Regions from separate parts of the Vreelandella sp. H-I2 genome, predicted to be linked through region 2. Evidence: predicted binding sites of a transcription regulator. Region 2 holds the regulator's gene; each other region holds the start of a gene.
What was found. Region 2 encodes FNR, which switches genes on or off when oxygen is low (the NO sensors DNR and NnrR bind a similar motif). Its sites were predicted from a motif close to TTGATNTANATCAA; they were not measured.

Region 1 (4,334 bases), on a different contig from region 2:
TGCCGCCACCCAAGTGCAACTGCGTCATTCGTCGAGTGGTATCAAACAGCGCCCCCTGAACACGAACCTCGTGTTTGAGCCATTCAAGGTATTCATCGGCTCGTTCGGTGTTGTGGGTAATAATTTTATTACAGGCGCAGTAATAGCATAGGCTTTTACAAAACGGGATGTGCACGTAGACCGAGAGTGGTTTGGGTTCATCAGCCTGATTACTGCGCTCGGCAGCGCTACGGTAGTCATCCTCTGCAAATGCTGCATGAAACTGTGGAGCGGTGGGATAAGAAGTATAACGGGGGCCTGGGCGATCGTACTTCTCTACCAACGGGCGGTTGAATAGCAGTTCATTTTGCATAATTGGACAATATCTCTGGAAGTTGGCACAGCTGGCGGTAGTTAATATGCATAAGATATATGTTTTAAAAACCACCTGCATCCACCGCGCCTACCCTCCCGTATAAGTCATAGATTAAAAGCCACCTCAGTATGATCTGAGTCAAAGGTTGGCAAAAATAGATGACTAAAATAGTCAGGTTTTCATTGTTAGGAGCCTCCGCGATGGAGCTTGTTTGTCCTGCCGGGAACCTGCCCGCCCTGAAGCGTGCTATAGATGAAGGTGCCGATGCTGTCTACTTCGGCTTCCAGAACGCCACAAATGCACGCCAGTTTGCCGGATTGAACTTCACCGACAAGCGTGCCCGAGAGGGTATCGACTACGCTCATCAACATGGCAAACGCGTATTTTGTGCCATTAATACTTACCCTCAGCCCGATGGTTGGCACCAGTGGACGCAGGCCGTAGACCAAGCCGCCGAACTGGGCGTGGATGCGCTTATCCTCGCCGATATGGGGCTGCTCGATTACGCCACGCGACACCATCCTGACGTAGCGCGTCACCTTTCGGTACAGGGATCGGCAACCAGCCATGAAGCATTACGCTTCTATCATGAACAATTCGGTATCAAGCGCGCCGTGCTACCTCGCGTGTTATCGATTACCCAGGTGCGCGACCTGGCCAGACAGTCGCCCGTAGAACTAGAAGTTTTCGCCTTTGGTAGCCTGTGCATCATGGCTGAAGGGCGATGCTATCTCTCCTCCTATCTCACCGGCGAGTCACCCAATACGCGGGGCGTCTGTTCACCGGCAGCCCACGTACGCTGGGAAGAGACTCCTCAGGGGTTAGAATCACGTCTTAACGATGTGCTTATCGACCGCTACGCCGAAGGCGAGCGTGCTGGCTATCCTACCCTGTGCAAGGGGCGTTTCGAGGTAGCGGGTGAGACTTATCATGCTATTGAGGAACCCACCAGTCTCAATACGCTGGAGCTATTACCAGAGCTACGTGAACTGGGAATTAGCGCAGTGAAAATCGAAGGCCGCCAGCGCAGCCCTGCCTATGTGTCGAAAGTGGCCGGTATCTGGCGCCAAGCGCTCAATCGCCTTGCGGATGAACCTGCGCGCTTTCAACCCGAATCCGCCTGGATGACCGGTCTTGCCGAGCTTTCAGAAGGTGCCACCACCACATTGGGCGCCTATGAGCGTCGCTGGAAATAGGAGTTTGCATGCCGTCACCTACCCCGCTCTCGCAACCAGCCCTGTTAACTGACCGTCTACAACTTTCGCTCGGTCCCGTACTCTTCTATTGGACGCGGGAACGCTATGCCAGTTTCTACCGTGAAGCGGCCGACTGGCCGGTGGAGGTCGTTACCCTGGGCGAGACAGTCTGCTCCAGGCGTCGCGATATGAAACTGGACGACTGGCTGGGCATTGGTCGCGAGCTTACCCAGGCTGGCAAGCAGGTCATTATTGCCAGCCAGACGCTGATCGAGTCCGAAGCCGACCTGCGCGACTTGCGCAAGCTGTGCGACAACGGCGATTTCATTGTCGAGGCTAACGACCAGAGTGCCCTACAGCGGCTCTCTAATGCCGGGCTGCCATTCATTGCTGGCGCCGCGCTTAACCTCTATAACCCGGCCACCCTAGGCGTCATGGGCCGGGCCGGCATGCAGCGTTGGCAGGCGCCGGTGGAAATGTCGCAGAAAGACTTGGCCCGGCTTATTAACGATAGCCAACAGGCAGGTGTGATCCAGCCCTGTGAAGTATTCGCCTACGGCCATCTCCCCTTGGCCTGGTCATCGCGTTGCTTTACCGCCCGCCGTCACCAAAAACCTAAAGATCGCTGCAAGTTCGTCTGTCAAAAGTATCCAGAAGGCTTGGCGCTGCGCTCACAGGAATCTCGTGATGTTTTTACCCTGAACGGTATTCAGACCCTTTCGAGTGCCTGCCAGGACCTACGCCATGAGCTTGGAAACATGGCGAAGATGGGCGTTTCAGTGGCACGTCTCAGCCCAAGGGCAGAAGGCATGGCCGATGTGGTCAAGGCCTTCGACCAGGCCCGCCACGGCAGGCTACCTACACCCGATCCATTAACGCTGGTGGAAGCTGAAATCTGCGACGGTTATTGGCATGGCCGGCCGGGTATGGATAACACTCGCACGATGGTCGACTGAAGCAATCGCTTAAACGCCACCTCGCCTTATCATTTTTTCCAATCATTTTTGATCTGGATCATATTTTGAAATTCCTGAACGCTTATCCTGAAACACAACATATAGTATTTATTTTTATTGATACGTACATATATAGGTGAATTAGGTGAAAAACTCCTCCAGCGTTCAGGTAGCAAAGCGCCATATTGATGTCGCTTCGACGGTCAACGAGTACCTCCAACGCGCCGACTGGCGTGTTCATGCCAATGCCAACCAGGGCTATTCATTGGGCGGTTTAATTCTCAATGTTTCTGGCAAACTGATCGCCAACTACTGGCTAGATGAGGTTTACCCACACGCCATAGGTGAAGCCCACCGGGAAGGTGACCTGCATATTCATGATCTGGACATGCTGTGCGGCTATTGCGCCGGTTGGTCGCTGCGTACTCTGCTACTTGAGGGTTTCAATGGTGTGCCGGGTCGTGCCGAAAGCCACCCACCCCGACACCTTTCCAGCGCTTTGGGGCAGATGGTCAACTTTCTCGGCACTTTGCAGAACGAGTGGGCCGGAGCGCAAGCCTTCAGCTCTTTCGATACCTATCTGGCACCCTACGTGCGCAAGGACAGCCTATCCTACGCACAGGTCAAGCAGGCGCTCCAAGAGTTTATTTACAATCTTAACGTACCGTCGCGCTGGGGTAGTCAGACACCGTTCACCAACTTGACCTTCGATTGGGTCTGCCCCGACGACTTGCGTCAGCAGGTACCGGTTATCGGCGGCGAGGAACAGCCGTTTAGCTACGGTGAGCTGCAGGTTGAAATGGACTTAATCAACCGCGCCTACTTGGAAATCATGGAGGCTGGCGACCGCCATGGGCGGGTGTTTACGTTCCCTATCCCCACTTATAACATCACCCATGATTTCGACTGGGAAAGCGACAACGCCGAACGGCTTTTTGCCCTGACCGCCAAGTATGGCCTGCCCTACTTTCAGAACTTTCTAAATTCGGACCTGGAACCCCACATGGTGCGTTCCATGTGCTGCCGCCTGCAGCTTGATTTGAGTGAGCTGCTCAAACGCGGGAACGGCTTGTTCGGTAGCGCAGAGCAAACCGGCTCGTTAGGAGTGGTGACGATTAACTGCGCTCGGCTTGGCTACCGCTTCGCAGGTGACCGAGCCGGGCTGTTCAACGAGCTGGATCGCCTGCTGATACTCGGGCGCGATAGCCTCGAGCTCAAGCGCGAGCGTATTCAACAACTGATGGATCAGGGACTGTATCCCTTCACCCAGCGCTATCTGGGCACACTACGCAATCATTTCTCCACCTTGGGTGTGAATGGACTCAACGAAATGGTGCGTAACTTCACTGATGATCACTGCGATATCGCCGCCCCCCAAGGGCTGCAACTGGCGCTTGACCTTCTTGATCACGTCCGGGAGCGGATGCGCGAATTTCAGGAACAGACTGGCCATATGTACAACCTCGAAGCCACACCGGCGGAAGGCACGACGCACCGGTTCGCCAGGGAGGACCAAGCCCGATTTCCGACTATTCTCCAGGCTGGCACACCCAAGGCGCCCTATTACACCAATTCCAGCCAATTGCCCGTGGGCCACACCGATGATCCCTTTGAGGCGCTTAGCCACCAGGATCCCTTACAGACGCGTTATACCGGCGGCACAGTACTGCATCTCTATATGCGCGAAAGGATTACCTCGGCCGCCGCCTGCCGCAAGCTGGTAAAAACGGCACTCTCTCACTTTCGCTTACCTTACCTCACAGTCACACCCACTTTTTCGATCTGCCCGGTACATGGCTACCTAGCCGGTGAACACGAGTTCTGCCC
Region 2 (4,334 bases):
GGTAGCGAAGGCCGCGGCGAGCAGATTTTAAAAACGGATCAAGATAACGGCTTGATTCTCGCTGATGAAACCCAGTGGCCTGATATCGCAAGCTACATGCAAACCCTTACTGATACCCTGATACAGCTTGGTTATCCGCCGTGTCCCGGCAATATTATGGTGTCTAACCCCGAGTGGGTGGCAACGGTATCGCAGTGGAAGAGCAATATTGCCAAATGGGCCAGCGAGCGTGATGGCGACAGCCTGATGAAACTGGCGATTATGCTTGATGCCCATGCCGTAGCAGGTAACCCCCGTTTGCTTGAAAGTGTCCGTGATGAGTTGTTCGAACGCTGCTCCCACGATGAGCTACTGCTCTCGTATTTTGCCCGAACAGCACTGCGTTTTTCGACGCCGCTGACCCTGTTTGGCTCGCTGAAAAAGCCACAACACGGTATCGATATTAAGAAAGGCGGTATTTTCCCCATCGTGCATGGCGTGCGCACCATGGCGCTTGAGCGGCGTATCAAAGCCACCTCGACCCTCGACCGCCTTGACGCTCTGGCTGCAGATGGCCGTTTGGATCGTCGTTTTGCCGAGGACCTGGGTGAGGCGTTGGCGCTCTTTACCGAACTACGTCTTAGGCAGCAGCTTGCCGCCCTGGAGACGCCTAGTACGCCGCAAGAGACGAATCGCACCAATCGTGTCGTGGTGCAAACCCTCTCTTCGCTCGAACGTGACCTATTACGTGAGGCGCTGCATATTGTCAAAGACTTTAAACAGCGGCTTTCGCATCGTTACCATTTGGAGTATTCGTGAGCGGAATGCGGCTGTTAGATCGGCACGTGGCGTTATTTAGTGGCTCGCTGCGTACCCTAATGCGTCGTGAGAGTGACCGGCGACGCTGTGCGGACTCTCCCTATGCCTGGCTGTTTCAGCCCTATATGGGTGAAGAGCTAGTAGCGCTTGCCTGCACTGCAATGCCTACACCCACTTCACCAGTGATTAGCTTGGCGGCGGTGGCGATGAGCCAACAGCAAGTGCGTACCAGTCGCGCTTTTGTAATCACCTTAGGCTGTGCGAGGCAGCCCGAGAGTGCAACGCTGCGCCGTCACCACTTGCTATGCCAAGCTGGGGAAGTAATGCCACCTAACAGGGATAACTTAAGCGCGTTAGTGGAATTCATTGGCAATCGACCGATTATCGGCTGGAAATTAGAGCAGCGTATTAGCGCATTGAATGCGCTACTGAGTAAGCAGTTGGGCTTTTCACTACCTAATGCCCAGATCGATGTGGCGAAGCTGCATCAACGCCGACTGCGTCGCTTGCATCCAGAGATTGACGCGCCCAGCAGCTTTGCTCAGGCGCTGACGTGCTGGAAAGTTCCCGCCTTGGGGATGCAGAGTGTGTTAGGCGAGGCGACAGCCAGCGCACTACTCTATATGCGGCTGCAGCGCACGATGGCTGAGGCCGCTTAGAGACAGAGGGCACTTAGAGACAGAGGATTCTTAGAGACAGAAAGTTGGGTCGGGCGCTGAGTGTTGTTAGAATAGCGCCTACTTTTTCCGCTCTAGCGCCTTTCACACTCGGCAGTGCCTATACCATGCAATCTCTCAATCATTTTGACCCTGCTCACCTTGATACTTTAGCAGCCGCCCCCGCTGCTCCGGCGCAAGGCCAGCCAGAGCTGGCTGACGCCAAGCAGAAGCGTGAATTTAACAAGTTGCAAAAGCGTCTGCGCCGAGAAGTGGGCAATGCGATTATTGATTACCAAATGATCAATGAAGGCGATCGCGTCATGGTATGCCTCTCCGGTGGTAAAGATAGCTACACGATGCTGGAGATTTTGCGCAACTTGCAGCGCAATGCACCGATCAACTTTTCACTGCTGGCGGTCAATTTAGACCAAAAGCAGCCGGGATTTCCCGAGCACGTGCTGCCTAGTTACCTGGATAAGCAGGGCGTTGAATATCATATTGTCGAACGTGATACCTACTCGGTTGTAAAGGAGAAAACCCCAGAAGGCAAAACCACCTGTGCGCTCTGTTCACGCCTGCGGCGCGGCTCGCTGTATGGCTTTGCAGAAGAGATAGGCGCCAATAAAATTGCTTTGGGTCACCATCGCGAAGATATTCTTGAAACGCTGTTTCTCAATATGTTCTTTGGGGGCAACCTGAAAGCGATGCCGCCCAAGCTGCTCTCCGATGATGGCAAGAATATCGTCATTCGGCCTTTGGCTTATTGTAAAGAGGCGGATATTGCCGAGTTTTCTCGGTTGATGGAATTCCCGATTATTCCCTGCAATCTTTGTGGTTCCCAGCCTAATATGCAGCGCCAAGTGGTAAAAGAGATGCTCGCTGAATGGGATAAAAAGTTCCCCGGCCGCCTGGAAAGCATGTTTAAAGCCGTCACTAATATCGCGCCTTCCCAACTGGCAGACCGCAATCTGTTCGATTTTGCAGGTTTAGAGGCCAAGCAGGCAGAGTTACTGGCCGGGCGAATCCAGGCGTTTAACGTCAGCTAACCGTTTGCTGTTCTTCTTCGGTGAGAGTTATCAAACGCTGCATGTCGAGGATATTAACCTCTCGCCCCGAAACCGCCACTACATTTTGCTGCTGAAGGCGGCTTAAGATGCGGCTGACCGTTTCCACCGCCAGCCCGAGGTAGTTGCCGATATCAGCTCTGGGCATTGAAAGTCGAAAGCTGTAAGGCGAGTAACCCCGCCGACGAAAACGATCTGAAAGCGTAATCAAAAAGCTTGCCAGCCGCTGGTCGGCGGTTTTACGTGATAACAGGCGCATCATGCGCCGGTCGTCGCGTAATTCTTTGCTCATGCTGCGATACAACTGGCCACGTAGTTCGGGCAGCTCTTCTGACAGTAAATCCAGGCGGTCAAAGGGGATTTCGCAAACCGTGGTCGTTTCCAGGGCGATTACGCTCCCGGGATAGTGCTCTTCATCAATCCCATCCAGCCCGACCAATTCACTAGGTAGATAGAAATTGGTCAGTTGCTCGCTGCCGTTCCCCTCTGATGTGACTTGTTTAAGGCTGCCCGAACGTACCGCATAAACACTGGTAAAGGCATCTCCCTGGCGAAACAGTAGCGCGCCTTTTTTCAGCGGCGCACGGCGGCGAATAATGGCATCGAACTGTCCCATGTCGTCCAGTTCAAGGGCAAGCGGCAAGCACAGTGAACTCAAACTGCAGGTTTGGCAGCGAGCTTCGTGGAGTAGCGAGCGTCTGGGGCTCATGGATTCCAGCATGCGTTGCTCCTTAAGTGAGTGCCGCTTATCGATTAGAAAAACCTTACTTATTATAGTCGCTATGGCATGCCTGCTTAAAGATTATTAAACAATCTTTGAGTAGCCTTGGCCCGTTTGCTGCGGCAGGTGAGCATCAAACGCCATCGCTATATGGCGAATGAGCAGTCGGCCCATGGGGGTAGCGCTTAGTTGATCGCCGCTTCGCGTTAGCAGACCATCTTGCTCGGCGCTTCGCAGATGTTCAAGTGCTGGCGCAAAGTAGCGCGGAGCATCAATGTTCCAGCGTTGACTAACCGTGGCCAAATCAATACGCATATCGCACATCAGCCGCTCAATCACGTCCCGCCGGATCAGGTCGTCATCGCTTAAGCGTATGCCACGCACCGTGGCAAGCTGCCCCTGATCCAGCGACGCTTCGTAGCGTGTCAGATCACTAGGATTTTGCGCATAGATATCATCAATGCGAGAAATCGCCGAAACGCCAAGACCAATTAAGTCACACTGGGCGTGGCTGGAGTAGCCTTGAAAGTTACGCTGTAGCGAGCCTTCACGCTGGGCAACGGCTAAGCTGTCGTCAGTACGGGCAAAGTGATCCATACCGATATGCACATAACCCGCCGCGGTGAGCATTTCAATAGTGGTACGAAGAATCGCCAGCTTCTCTTCGCCTCCTGGCAAGTCATCGACATTAATGCGCCGCTGAGGGGGAAAGCGCTCATGCATATGGGCGTAATTAAACACAGAAAGCCGTGCGGGGTTCAGCTCAATTACCTGGCGCAAGGTGTCAGCAAAGCTCTTTTCAGTTTGAAACGGCAGGCCATAAATCAAATCAAGATTCAAAGACCTAAAACCCAATCGATGCGCTTCATCCATCAGCGTTTCGGTGAGTATCCGAGGCTGAATGCGATTAATGGCTTTCTGCACCAGCGGGCTTAAGTCCTGCACGCCCAGGCTGATGCGGTTAAATCCCAACGACTGGAGGTGCCTTAAGGTAAATACATCCGCTTCGCGAGGATCTATTTCAATCGCATAATCGCGATCGTGAGAGGACGAAAGCCCAAAACGGGCATCCAGGCGATCAATCAGATCGCC
Region 3 (4,334 bases), on a different contig from region 2:
GGGCCAGCGTTAGGGCCGCCGGGCCAAGGAACTCAGGATTAAGTCCAAACTGCGGGCAGGCGGAGTAGCAGAGGCCGCAATTAATGCAGTTAGCGAACTGCTTGTAGCGGGCGAGCTGTTCGGGTGACTGCTGATAGGTTTCCGGCGCCTGCGGGTCATACGGCTTTACCGGATTGTCATCGATCAAATAGGGCTTAACCGCGGCCAAGTGCTCAAGGAATATTTCCATATCCACCACCAGATCCCGCTGTACGGGGAAGTGGGATAGCGGCTCGATGCGGATATCACCGTCATAATCACGCAAAAAAGTTTTGCAGCCGAGCTTGGGAATGCCGTTAACCATGACCCCACAGGAGCCACAAATCGCCATGCGGCACGACCAGCGGTAGCTCAGCGTGCTATCGAGCTGCTCTTTGATATGGTTGAGGGCATCCAGTAGCGAGGTACTGTCGTCCACCGGTAACTCGTACTGCTGCCAGAAGGGTTCAGCCGAGCTGTCTGGCAGATAGCGTTTGACGCTAACTTGTTTGGTGCTGATCTGCTGGGTGTTCATACCTTGCCCCCCTTGCCCGCATCGCCATAGGCCCGCTCAGCCGGTGCGGAAAACCGGACATCGACATCCTGCCAGTGCAACTCGGCATTGGCTTCGCCTTGATAGAACACCTGGCTATGTTTGAGGTAATTAACGTCATCGCGTTTCTGCATGCCTTCATCCAAGCGCTGATGAGCACCGCGGGATTCACGACGCTCCAGAGCACTCAGACATGAGGCCTCGGCAATATCCAGGCCATACCCAAATTCGATAAACTCAAGCAGCTCGGTATTGAATATTTTGCTGGTATCGTTAACGCGAACCTTGTCGTAGCGCGCTCGTAGCTGGCGGATGGTATCAAGCGATTCCTGCATGCCCTTTTCAGTGCGATAAATACCGCAGCCGCTCTCCATAGCCTGAACCATGGCGTGCTTGAGTTCTACCCAGTTCTCCCCACTGCCGGTTCCGTCACAGAGGCGCAGTAGCTTGGCTTGCTGACGATCACCCTGAGCTTCCAGCAAGCGCATATCGGCCCACTCGGTTTGCGCCGCGCGTTGACTTGCTTGCTCACCGGCCAAGCGGCCAAACACCAGTAGCTCGGTTAGCGAATTGGAGCCTAGCCGGTTGGCACCGTGAAGCCCCACCGAGGCGCACTCCCCAGCGGCGTATAGCCCGGCAATCGAGGTTTCACACTGTGGGTTGGTTTCAATCCCGCCCATGGTGTAGTGAACCGCCGGGCGAATGGGAATCGGCTCTTTCACCGGGTCGACATTGATATAGGATTTAGCCAGTTCGCAGATAAACGGCAAACGCTCTAAGATATATTTCTCACCCAGGTGACGCAGATCGAGATAGACCACGTCGCTATCGCCATACTTGCCGGTGCGGCCCGCCTGCTGCTCCTGCCAAAAGGCCTGGGAAAGTTTGTCCCTCGGGCCCAGCTCCATATACTTGTTTTCCGGCTTACCCAACGGTGTTTCCGGGCCTAGGCCATAATCCTGCAGATAGCGATAGCCATCTTTATTGAGCAAAATACCCCCTTCGCCCCGGCACGCTTCGGTAATTAAAATACCGGAACCGGGCAGGCCAGTGGGGTGGTATTGCACAAATTCCATATCCCGCAGTGCCACGCCGTGACGGTAGGCCATCGCCATGCCGTCGCCGGTGACAATGCCCGCATTAGTATTGAAGCGGAACAGGCGCCCTGCGCCGCCGGTAGCAAGAATCACCGCTTTAGCGCGCAGCAAGGTCAGTTCACCGGTGGCGATTTGCAGGGCTATCACGCCGATGACAGCCCCTTCATGAACGGCCAAGTCGACTACGAAGTACTCATCAAAACGCTCGATCTCAGGGTATTTCAGCGAAGTTTGAAACAGCGTATGCAGCATATGGAAGCCGGTTTTGTCGGCCGCGAACCAAGTGCGGGCGGTTTTCATACCGCCAAAGCGGCGCACCTGCACTTGACCATCGTCTTTACGGCTCCAGGGGCAGCCCCAGCGCTCCATCTGTACCAGCTCTTGATAAGCGTGGTGGACAAAGTAATCAACGACGCCCTGTTCAACCAGCCAATCCCCGCCTGACACAGTGTCGTCAAAGTGGGCCTGATGGGAGTCCTCGGCACTGGTGACGGCGGCGGCGCCACCTTCGGCGGCCACGGTATGAGAGCGCATGGGGTATACCTTGGAGAGCAGAGCAATACGCTGGGGTGTACCCTGCTCCTTGGCCTGCTCGGCCGCGCCAATGGCAGCGCGTAGACCTGCTCCTCCTCCACCCACAATAACGATATCGAAATCTCGCTGTTGCATAACGCTTCCTTCCGTTAGTCAGGTCGTAATGGCGATACTCTGCGGCGCCTTCTTCTTTTCAAATTACCATACCCCTAGCTGGCCGCGATTATTACTCGAAAGGAGTATTGACTTACATCAAGGAAGTTAAAAATTAAGTTATCGTTGCTTTTACCTTAATGCCGCACCGCTTACTCTTCAGAGCAATTACTGCCAGGCAGATAGCTGCCCACCAAGCGACAAAAGTAAATACGCTAAACACTGAAGAGAGGTACCGCATGACAACCAATGCCCAACCCTCACCGCGATGGAAACTACTAGCGCCGTTAGCAGTCGCTATTATTGTCGCGCTGATCCCCACTCCACCGGGGCTTGCGCCCCATGCGTGGTACTTCTTCGCCATTTTTCTTGGCTGTGTCGTTGGCTTGATTCTCGAACCCTTGCCCGGGGCGGTGGTGGGACTGGTCGGCGTTACGCTGGTGGCCCTGCTTTCGAGGTGGGTGCTGTTCTCTCCGGAGCAACTAGCATCTGACGGCTTTAATGCCGCCAACCAAGCATTCTCATGGGCCGTGTCGGGCTTTACCAACTCCACCGTCTGGCTAATTTTTGGCGCCTTTATGTTTGCCCTGGGTTACGAAAAAACCGGCTTGGGCAGACGGATATCACTCTGGCTGGTCAAGGCAATGGGTAAACGCACTTTAGCCCTGGGCTACGCTGTAATGATTGCCGATGGCATTCTTGCGCCCTTTACGCCTTCTAATACGGCGCGTAGTGCGGGTACCATCTACCCGGTAATTCGTAACCTGCCACCGCTTTACGACTCCCACCCTAATGATCCCAGCATGAAGCGCATGGGCAGTTTTCTTATGTGGACAGCGCTCGCATCTACCTGTGTGACAAGCTCACTATTTTTGACCGCGCTGGCACCCAACCTATTGGCTATCGCACTAACCGAAAGCACCACCGGTATCCGTATCAACTGGGGGCAGTGGTTCATAGCCGTCGTGCCGGTGGGCATTCTGCTGCTTTTACTGGTGCCGCTACTGAGCTATTGGCTATGTGCCCCAGAGGTGAAAGCGGGTAATGAAATTTCCGATTGGGCTGGAAAGGAGCTAACCAAGCTGGGTGCACTGACCCGGAATGAGATAATACTGGTCATGATGGTGGTCACTGCCCTATTGCTGTGGGTTTTTGCGGGCAGTGTTATCTCTGGGTCACTGGTAGGTTTATTGGTTATCTGCGGGATGCTGTTAGTGGGCATCGTGAGTTGGAAGGATATTCTCGATAATCATGCCGCCTGGAATACCTTTGTATGGTTTGCCACCTTGGTAGCGCTAGCAGGTGGACTGAGCCTAGTGGGTTTCGTTAATTGGTTTGGCAATGTGGTCGGCGGGCAGATCAGCCACTTCGACCCGCTGATGGCGATGGTGGCCCTGGTGGCCATCTTCTATCTACTTCACTATTTCTTCGCCAGCGTGACAGCGCACGTTACCGCCCTGCTGCCGGTGATTCTGGCAGCGGCATCGGGGATTGCCGGGTTGGATATGCAGATGTTTGTTCTGCTGCTACTTCCCACGCTGGGCTTTATGGGCATTCTCACCCCCTACGGCACGGGCCCAAGCCCCGTCTACTACGGCAGTGGCTATCTACCCAGCACACTCTTCTGGCGGCTAGGAGCAATCTTCGGGTTGCTATTTTTAGTGGTTTGGCTGGTGATCGGCCTACCCTGGTTAATGGTGATTAGCTGACCAGTGGTTTAGCCAAACGTTTGATACCAAGCGTTGAGCTGTTGTGAGATTTCACCAGGCTGTTCAGCATGAAGATTGTGCCCCCCGTCTAGCGTGATCTGGCGCAGACGGGGGGCCATCGTTTTTAGACGAGAAGCCAGCGTGAGGAACTTGGCATCCCGCAGACCCGAAAAATAGCTGACCGGTAGCGACGTGTTTGCCAGCCATGTCCATTGAGACGGTTGCTTGCCGAGTGATGTCGCACGCAGCATATTCGCGACAGCTGGCCCA

Region 1: ACUVOF_RS09525 (ribonucleoside triphosphate reductase) is a predicted target of FNR. The motif match lies at 2,556-2,569, and genes of this name have one in related genera.
Region 3: frdA (fumarate reductase (quinol) flavoprotein subunit) is a predicted target of FNR. The motif match lies at 2,445-2,458, and genes of this name have one in related genera.

Annotation. Positions count from the first base shown of each region.
Region 1 covers NZ_JBRAMC010000003.1:338,475-342,808, reverse strand. Annotated here, with positions in the region: gene hemN (oxygen-independent coproporphyrinogen III oxidase) at 1-352, opposite strand, end outside; gene ubiU (ubiquinone anaerobic biosynthesis protein UbiU) at 556-1,551, shown strand; gene ACUVOF_RS09530 (U32 family peptidase) at 1,560-2,507, shown strand; gene ACUVOF_RS09525 (ribonucleoside triphosphate reductase) at 2,653-4,334, shown strand, end outside.
Region 2 covers NZ_JBRAMC010000002.1:166,891-171,224, forward strand. Annotated here, with positions in the region: gene ACUVOF_RS05340 (DUF294 nucleotidyltransferase-like domain-containing protein) at 1-798, shown strand, start outside; gene ACUVOF_RS05345 (DNA polymerase III subunit epsilon) at 804-1,457, shown strand; gene ttcA (tRNA 2-thiocytidine(32) synthetase TtcA) at 1,583-2,503, shown strand; gene fnr (fumarate/nitrate reduction transcriptional regulator Fnr) at 2,496-3,242, opposite strand; gene hemN (oxygen-independent coproporphyrinogen III oxidase) at 3,327-4,334, opposite strand, start outside.
Region 3 covers NZ_JBRAMC010000004.1:250,077-254,410, forward strand. Annotated here, with positions in the region: gene ACUVOF_RS11945 (succinate dehydrogenase/fumarate reductase iron-sulfur subunit) at 1-553, opposite strand, end outside; gene frdA (fumarate reductase (quinol) flavoprotein subunit) at 550-2,337, opposite strand; gene ACUVOF_RS11955 (anion permease) at 2,595-4,064, shown strand; gene menH (2-succinyl-6-hydroxy-2,4-cyclohexadiene-1-carboxylate synthase) at 4,073-4,334, opposite strand, start outside.